2 regions of the Exiguobacterium sp. R-39 genome follow, and region 2 is predicted to be linked to the other one. Evidence: riboswitches for the same ligand, from Rfam matches in the RefSeq annotation. Region 2 holds a riboswitch; the other holds the start of a gene.
The links. Region 2 has a riboswitch for thiamine pyrophosphate ahead of tenA (thiaminase II). Riboswitches for the same ligand answer to the same signal wherever they lie in the genome.
Positions count from the first base shown of each region.

Region 1: linked by a shared signal. The riboswitch ahead of ACP26N_RS06305 (thiamine phosphate synthase) and the one ahead of tenA (thiaminase II) in region 2 are both predicted to bind thiamine pyrophosphate.

Region 1 is NZ_CP187965.1:1,231,870-1,236,619, reverse strand. It holds gene ACP26N_RS06325 (ThiF family adenylyltransferase) at 20-1,048, opposite strand; gene ACP26N_RS06320 (thiazole synthase) at 1,045-1,812, opposite strand; gene thiS (sulfur carrier protein ThiS) at 1,814-2,017, opposite strand; gene ACP26N_RS06310 (NAD(P)/FAD-dependent oxidoreductase) at 2,014-3,003, opposite strand; gene ACP26N_RS06305 (thiamine phosphate synthase) at 3,000-3,596, opposite strand; TPP riboswitch at 3,687-3,789, opposite strand; gene nagZ (beta-N-acetylhexosaminidase) at 3,849-4,750, opposite strand, start outside.
Region 2 is NZ_CP187965.1:969,944-974,693, reverse strand. It holds gene ACP26N_RS04995 (class I SAM-dependent methyltransferase) at 1-956, opposite strand, end outside; gene ACP26N_RS04990 (sporulation protein) at 1,075-1,848, shown strand; gene tenA (thiaminase II) at 1,916-2,611, opposite strand; TPP riboswitch at 2,685-2,790, opposite strand; gene ACP26N_RS04980 (DUF1002 domain-containing protein) at 2,981-3,862, shown strand; gene abc-f (ribosomal protection-like ABC-F family protein) at 4,141-4,750, shown strand, end outside.

The sequences.
Region 1 (4,750 bases), 260 kb from region 2:
ATGTATTCAAAAAAATGTTTTATTTTTTTGTGAACGTCCCTTCGAAATAGGTCTCGTAAATCCGTTTCGCTTGCGCAAGATCCGCTTCGCCGTGAAGCAGGATTCGCCCATCGGCAAAGGCGGTAATCCGATGTTGTTCCGTCTCGAACATCAACAGATACGGATTGCGTAGACAGCTAATTCCACGGCCACTCATCTCCTGTTCAAGCCGGATTAAATCACGGGTCCCTTCCCCGCGGATTTGAACGGTATCCCGGCCGCATAATGTCACGAAGTGAAGTGGCTGAGCATTGAGGTACGGATAGACGGGGTTATCGCCGCAGGACGGACAAGAAGATTGTTTTAAGGACACAACATTGATTTGGCTCTGTTGATTGTTCCAGACATCAAATGATAGCACCGTCTGCCGTAATGCAGCTTCCGCTCCGGTCAAGTATTTTAATGCTTCCGTCACTTGATGCGCCGCAACCAGCTGGACGACCGGACTGATGACGCCTGACGTATCACATGTCTCCTGCTGTTTCGGCAAATGATTGAGCAAACAATGCAGACAAGGGGTCTGTCCCGGACGGATCGTATAGGTCATGCCGTAACTGCCGACACATGCACCGTAAATCCAAGGAATCCGAAATTTTGCCGCAACATCATTGATCAGCATCCGGACAACGAAGTTATCGGTCCCATCCACAAGCAAATCTGCTTGTCCGACAAGCCGTGTAATATTCATTGCCGTCACATCTTCGACAATCGCCTCGATCGTCACCGTCGAATTGACGGCACCGAGCCGGCGTTTCGCCGCAACCGCCTTTGGCAAATGGTTCCTGACATCCTGTTCCGTATAGAGTTGTTGCCGTTGTAAATTGCTCCACTCGACGTAATCCCGGTCGATCAGAGTCACTCGTCCGATTCCTGACCGGACAAGCTGTTCCGCACTCGCTGTCCCGAGTGCACCGAGACCGACGATGACGACGTGCCGCTGTCCCAGTTGATCCTGCCCCTCCTGTCCGATTGGACGAAAGCGGATTTGTCGGCTATACCGGTCCATCATGGGCGACTGATCCCGGTCGTCGGACTGCTCGCCGTCGCATACCGTTTTTTCTCAATCCGTCCTGCTTCAAAGCCGAGTCGTCCCGCTTCAACCGCAAGCTTCATTGCACGTGCCATCTTGACCGGGTCTTTCGCATGCGCGACGGCTGAATTCAATAGGACACCATCAGCTCCGAGCTCCATCGCGTACGCCGCGTCAGCCGGTGAACCGATGCCGGCGTCGACGATGACCGGTACTGACATTTGTTCGATGATGAAGCTGAGCGCGAGCGGATTTAAAATGCCCTGTCCGGAACCGATTGGTGATGCTGCCGGCATAATCGCATGACAGCCGAGTTCTTCGAGCCGACGGGCAAGCAACAAATCGTCTGATGTATACGGCAAGACGATGAAGCCATCCTTGATTAATTCCTCTGCTGCTCGTAATGTTTCAATCGGATCCGGCAGCAGTGTCTTGTCACAACCGATTACCTCGACCTTGACCATATCGCACATCCCTGAGGCCCGGGCAAGGCGGGCAAGGCGGACCGCTTCCTCCGCCGTCTTCGCACCCGCAGTGTTCGGCAAGAGATCATAGCAGCTTAAGTCAAGCGCTGCGAGCGGATCGTTCTGTTCCTTTGCAAAGACGTCGAGACGCCGGACGGAAAACGTTAAGATGTTTGTTTCCGATGCTTCGACCGCTTGCTGTTGCTTCTCATTATCCGAATATTTTCCTGTCCCCAGTAACAATCGTGATGCAAATGTTTTTCCGCCAATTTCTAACATGTTATCCGCCTCCTACAAAATGAACGATTTCAATGACATCTCCGGACGTAACGTCCGTATCCGGATAGCTCGACCGGTCGATGATTTGATGATTCTGCTCGATGATGACGACTTGTCCCTGAATCTTTAGTTCCTCCAACAAATCGTGTAACGTCCTGATTTCCTCTGTCAAAGCATAGTTTTTCCCATTCAATCGGATAGTCATCTGCTTTCCTCCTGTCGTCGGCTGTTAAAACCATCCAGTGTCACTCTTGGCGTTTGCCCCATGAGACAATCGGCCAAGACGTTGGCCGTCGCAGGGGCCAGTAAGATGCCATGCCGGTGATGGCCTGACGCGACGAACAACCCATCGATTCCGTCCACTGCTCCGAGATACGGCAGACCGTCCCCGGTTTGCGGTCGAACACCGGACCAAGCTTCCACGAACACGGCCTCTGTAAGCGGCGGATAGAGCTTTACTGCTGCATTCAATAACAAACGAATACTGTTCAGACTGACGGTCGTTGATTCATCACCAACCCGTTCCGTCGCCCCGATGATGATCCGTCCGTCTGCTTTCGGGACTAAATAGACCGCATCACCAAACAGCGTCCGATTGAGTTGTCCGGTCGTCAGCCGGACAGACAGACACTCGCCCTTGACCGGAAGTGTGTTAATCGTCACTCCGACCGTCTGTAACAATTCTTCCGATCCGCGACCACCGGCGACAATAATTTGTCTGCCCGCCCGTAGCCCCCGGTTCGTCTCGGCGCCGGTCACCGTTTGTCCGTCCCGTACGAGACGTGCTACGACCGTTGCCTCTTCGATTACCCCGCCCCGTCGTTCGATGGCACTGCGTAATGCTTGTGCAAGCAACCGCGGATCAACCTGTCCGACCGAATCAAACGTCCGCCAGTGATGCGCCTGTTGCATACGAAACGGTTGTTCCAGATACCCGCTTCCGAGACCGGTCTCGTCAAACAATTGTTGCACGAATTCCGGATACAGCGTCCGGCTCAGCCGGGCCAGTTCATGTAATGGTGCCAGCAATTCTTCATCTGTCGCGAGCATTCCCGCTGCTGCTTGCGTCGCTCCCTGACCGACAGTTGACTGTTCAAGCAAATGAACGGTTTTCCCGCGCTGCAGGAGCTCATAGCCGAGCGTCAAACCAATGATGCCGGCTCCGATGATTAAAACATCCGGGCGTGTCATCGTTGCATCACCGCCCGGAATCGGTTGGCTGCTTCGACCGGAGACGCCTGACCGAGAATGCCCGACAAGACGGCCCCGCCTGCGCAGCCGGTCGCCAGGATATCCGGCAGATTGTCCGGTGTAATGCCACCAATTGCAATGACAGGAATCGATGTCCAGTCGACAACTTGTTTCAAGGCGTCGAGTCCCCGGGGCGGTACACCCGGTTTTGATCCCGTCTCAAAAATATGGCCGTACAGGACGTAATCAGCACCGGCTTGTTCCGCCGCTATCGCTTCCGTTAACGAGTGAACCGATTGACCGATCACCAGTTCCGGAAAACGGTGACGGACGAGGTCGACCGGAATGCTGCGTGTTGTCAGCTGAACTCCGGTGCCGGTGACGACTGCCACGTCCAGCCGGTCATGGACAATTAATTGCTCTGTCTTTACGCCTCGTCGCACGAGTGTTTCGATGCACACGACCAGTTCCTTCGCTGACCATAACGGCTCCCGCAGATGAATCCGGTCGACGGATAGTGTGAGTTTCGGCAACAGATGTTCGAGTATGTCCGGATGCCGCTTGCCGGTTGTCATCAGATGTAACTGGCTCATCATTTCCCCCTTTCCACACGAAAAAGGACCACCCCATGAACTGATGGAGTGGTCCTACAAAAAAGGGCGACAGTCGTCGCATCCTCTATGAATGATCGGAATCCACTTCCCTCCGCTAGTACGAACTAGATCAGGTTCAAAGGGTCCGGATACTTCCGTCTCAGTCTGCTGCGAGACTCCCCTAGTGTAGATATTGATTTGTGTGGTACGCCTGTAGTTTACCACGGGTAGTCCGATTTGTTCTACCCTTGATTAGTGTCGCATGTCCGATTCGACCGCTTTGACCTGCTCAATCAAGCGTTGGTATTCGTCGACACGTTTCGTTTGCGACAAGTCATACGTTTGTTTTAAGTGTAAGACCCGCATGACCTTCTGATCCAGATCTGCTCTCGACAATTTACCTTGTTTAATCCGTGCCATGATTTCCTTATGAACGGACGCGTACGCACCGGGTGAGGAAAACATCGCCATATCCGCACCATTTTCGAGGGCAAGACTTGCCGCCTGGGCAAGTCCGTACCGTTCTGTGATGGCTCCCATGACCAAATCGTCCGTGATGATGACACCGTCAAACTTCAGCTCATCCCGTAACATCCCGGTCATGACGGGTTTCGACAACGAAGACGGACGGGTTTTGTCGAGTGCCGGAAACAGGATATGCGCGACCATGACCATCTCGGCCCCTTCCTGAATCGCCCGTTTGAACGGGACCAGCTCCGTCTGCTCAAGTTCCGCTTTCGTCGCATCGACCCGCGGCAGACCGACATGCGAGTCGACGGTCGTATCCCCGTGTCCCGGAAAATGTTTGACGACCGGAACGATGTCTTCTTCTTTCATGCCCTGCATCAATGGCACACCAAGCCGGGCGACTTGTTGCGGATCCGCACTGAGCGCCCGGTCGCCAATGATTGGATTCGCCGGATTACTGTTCACATCAAGGACCGGTGCGAAATCCATATTAAAGCCGTAAAAACGGGAAATCGAACCAAGTGTCTGTCCGACTTCCTTCATCAATGCCGGATCATTTTTATGACCAAACGACAGGCTCGGTGATAATTTGAGCTGTGCGTCCGGGACCCGGCTGACCCGTCCGCCTTCCTCGTCAAAGCCAAGGAACGCTTTTGAATCAGCGGTTTGCGCCTTGGCAATCGCTG
Region 2 (4,750 bases):
CGGATGGAATCCGTTGCGAGCGAAGCAAACTTTTCTTGAATCAATCCATGTTGCAGCATGACGTCAAGCGGTGAACAGTCCAGCTGACGGTTCAACTCCTTCTGACAACACGGGACACTGAGAATGACCGATGCATTCCAGTCGACTGCCCGGGCAAGCGCGACATCCGTCGCAACGTCACAAGCATGTAGCGTCACCATTAAATCAACTTCCGTATCCTGGTCGTAATCATGGACATCACCGACACGGAACGATAAATCATCATACCCTAAATCAGCAGCGATGGCTGTACAATCCTCGATGACTTCTTTTTTGAGATCAAGACCGGTGACATTTAAATCAAATCCCTTGACGATTTTCAAGTAATGATAGAGAGCAAACGTCAGATACGATTTACCGCATCCAAAATCCAAAATCCGTAACGTACGCCCTTGCGGCAATACTGCGATACTGTCTTCGACGAATTCAAGAAAACGATTGATTTGTTTAAACTTATCATATTTTTGACGCTTGACCTGTCCTTCTTCCGTCATTACACCAAGACGAATCAAAAACGGTACCGGCACGCCGTCTTCTAACAAATGGCTTTTCTTTCGATTGTGAGACAGTTCGGCCTTTACCGGTTCCTTGCCTGTCGTCTTCAGTGAAACTTTCATTTTCTTCGAGAGTTGGAACTGGACTTCTTCCGTCTCGAAACGGAATAAAAATTGACGAAATTCGTTAAAATAGTCGTCCATTCGCAAAATAAATTCTTCTATACTTAAATTCTCATGCTTAATGATCCGTTCATGTTGAAACTCTAACTGGATTGCATACGTATCTCTAAGTAGAATCGGTTTTAACTTGATTCGACGCAGATCGTTTGATTTTTGGCGCGGACCACTAATCGTCGCGTGTATGAGTGAAGTTGCCTGCAGTTTTTCAGTGAGCAGGTCTTTTAATTGGTCTAGTTCCACGTATCGTCCCGTCCTTTTTTTGTTTGGTCTTTCGAAACTGTAGCAAATTCACCCGCGTTCGACAAGCAAGCAAGCTTTATTTTTAGTCGTCATACTTAATTTAAAGGAGGAACACAACATGTTCAAAAAAATTCTTTCACAAATCGGCATTGGTGCCGCAACGGTCGATACACGACTCGAACAAGATCACTGTGAACCCGGTGGAACGATTCAAGGAGTCGTTCATATTAAGGGCGGTAACGTCGATCAGGAAATCGCCCGGATTTATCTCGCCTTCAATACCCAGTACAAACAAGAAGTCGGGGACAGCACGGCATTCACGACGTTCACACTGGACCGGTTTGCATTAAATGAAGCCCCGTTTACGATTGAAGCAGACGTCGAACGGGAAATACCGTTTACGCTTCAAGTCCCTTTTAATACACCACTTTCCGTCAGCCAATCGAAGTCGTGGATCGAGACGGGTCTTGATATCGCGCAGGCGGTTGACCCTTCTGACCACGATGCTGTCGTCGTCAAAGCGAATGACTACCAATCGGTCATCCTTGAAGCGATGGAAAACCTCGGATTCCGCCTCAAGAAAGCTGATACAGAGAAATTGCCGGGCCGCTTCCGGAAAGATTTGCCGATCGCGCAGGAACTTGAGTATTCTGCCCGCGGTACTCATTATGCTCACAAGCTGGACGAAATCGAAGTCATCCTGTTGCAAGACCGGTCCGGCATCGACATCGTCGTCCAAATCGACCGCCGTGCCCACAGTCTCGGTTCGCTGTTCAGTGAAATGGCAGGAACCGATGAGACGATGACGAAACTTTCATTATCGAACCAGGACTTAACGAATCCGTCACTCGTGAAACAACGTCTCGCCGATTTGATTGAACACCACAGTTGATTGATGTTTTCTATAGAACAAACACCGGATCCGCTTATCGTCGGATCCGGTGTTTGTATTTCCTTCCTTACTTGGATGATGTCATTTCTATCGTCTGTTCGTACTGCCGTTCAAACGTTTCTTCCGCCCAGCCCATCTGCCAAAACATCAATTCGTAATAACAGCTTCTGACGAAATGTTGTTTCATCCGGACGCGTTCTTGTTCACTCGCCTTCTCTGCCAACTCATTTAACCGGTCAATCTGTTCAAAGACCACCCGCTCGAACCATTCGGAACTGTATGTCGCAATCCATTGCTGATAAATCGGTGAAGCCGGTGTCGCTGCCTGTAACTGTTGTCCAATCTCATAGTAAAGCCAGTAACACGGTAAAATCGCAGCGATGGTCTCCCCAAGCGTCCCTTCACTTGCATGGTGCATATGCGAAATATACGCATATGCGGTCGGTGCTGGTTCAAACTCTGCCAGTGTCTTGTCCGAAATCCCAAGCGGTTCAAAAAACGATTGATGCAGACTGAGTTCTGCAGCATAGGTCGACGTCGCATGTTCCGCGAGTTCGGCAATCGTCGCGAAGTCCTGTGCCTTCGACGCGGCCCGCGCCTGAATTTTCGCGAAATGTTTTAAGTAATAGGCATCCTGTAGGACGTAATGGCGAAATTTTGCTTCTGGTAGTGTTCCATCCGCAATCCCTGTCACGAATGGATGGGTAAAGCTGCTGTCCCAATACCGTTTTGCCGCTTGCCGGATTTCTTCACTGAATGTCATGTTGGTTCCCCCTTTTGTAATCAAAAAACGCCACACCTGATGTCAGGCATGACGTGAAAAGACCATAAAAAGAGGATCGTCCACGCCACTTCCCTCCGTAAGTCCAAACTTAATCAGGTTCAAAGGGTCCGAACGTCTCCGTCGTCTCAGTCAGCCTACTGACTCCCCTAGTGGTCGCTATTTGATTTGTTTTGAGTTTATCATGATTTGATGTGGAATTGACCCATTCTCGTCATTTCACTCCATTTTTTTGTACAATGGAACATGACGGAAGGTGGATGACGGCTCGTCCTTGAGACCGATTCTCTTCTGTCGCCGGTCGATTAGACTAAATTTAGTACCTGATACTTAACTTATGGAGGAACTTTTATGAATAAAACCATGACATGGACCGCTTCGACATTACTCGCTACTACCTTACTGCTACCGACGGCCGCATCTGCTGAACAAGTGGTCGACAAAACAATCGTCACCCTTGGCGAATCACTTGGGGCAAAGGATAAATCGTGGGTCTTGTCCCGCTTGAATGCACCGGAAGGCATTACTCCGATTATTGCAACATCTGCCGATGAAGAAAAATATCTCGGGAAAAACATTCCCCAATCACAACGGGGTGGCGGCATGTACTCTTCCGCTAAAATTGAGTTGGCTGAAAAAGGTGATGGATTATCTGTCGCGACCGAAAACATCACCTGGGTCACAAAAGACATGTACCTCAACGCCCTCGTCACAGCGGGTGTAACGGATGCGGACATTACGATCACGTCCCCGTACAAGGTAACCGGAACTTCAGCTTTGACCGGGATCATGAAAGCGTATGATCAAACATCTGCCGAGACCGGCATCAAACTGACGGATGAACGAAAAGACCTTGCCCAGCAAGAACTCTCTGTGACATCCGATGTCGGGAAAACGGTCGGGACGGATAAAGTCGCCGACTTGATGAATGAAATCAAAGCGGAAATCGCGAAACAACAGCCGGAAACGAAGGTCGAGATTGAAAACGTCATCGTCCAAGTCATCCAAAACAATAACATCAATTTATCCGATGCTCAGATGGACCGGTTGACTGGACTGTTTAATCAAATGGAACAAGCGGACCTGAACTGGGGTCAAATCGAGAGTGGTCTAAAAGATGCCGGACAAGATATCCAGGCCTTCGCGACCTCAGAAGAGACAAAAGGATTTTTTGCGAAGTTGTTTGATGGTCTCAGTGCATTCTTCAACTCGATTGCCGGCTTATTTAAATAAAGATTAACGTTTTCTTTTCTGTCAGGCATGGTAAAATAGATGTATTGAATCGGAAAAGGTGGTGTGGAGACATGGGTTTTGCTGCGTGTAAGCATTGGTTGATGGAACAACTGTATCTGTTGCGCGCGATTTTTCATGGAATGGCGTTCTAAGGGACTAGTCTGCCCTTTTTTAACGAACCTCATACCTGAAAAATAAAGCAAAGCGCATCTTCCACGAGTCAAGGAGAGTGCTGTTTGCGCTCTCCTTTTTTTGATGCGCCAGAGAGGACATTTCATATGATGATCTGCGACATCCAACACCTGACAAAACAATTCGGAGGCGACGATATCTTAACGGACGTCTCCCTCTTTATCGAGCACCAAGACCGCATCGGCTTGATCGGCCGAAACGGAAGCGGTAAAACGACGCTCTTACGTTTGATTGCCCGTCTTGATTCCGAAGACAGCGGAACGATTTATCAAAAAAGCGGGCTCTCCATCGGTTATTTGGCACAACTTCCCGTGTTCGACAACGTAATGACGGGGCGTGATGTCCTGTGGACTGCCTTCGCCACGCTTGTCGATTTACAACGCTCCCTGCAACAAATCGAACGGGACATGGCGACAAAAACGGATCAAATCGATCAGTTGCTCGAACGCTACACGCAAGAGACCGAAGCTTTTGAGCGCCAAGGCGGGTATTTGCTGGATTCCAAAATCGACCGGATGATTAACGGCTTGCAGTTGCATGCCCTTTTGGACCGTCCGTTTGAGCAGCTCAGCGGCGGCGAACAGACCAAAATCTGCCTCGGAAGGATGTTGTTGACCGAGCCGGAGTTGTTGATCCTCGACGAACCGACGAACCATCTGGATTTAGACGCCGTCGAGTGGCTGGAATCCTTTTTAG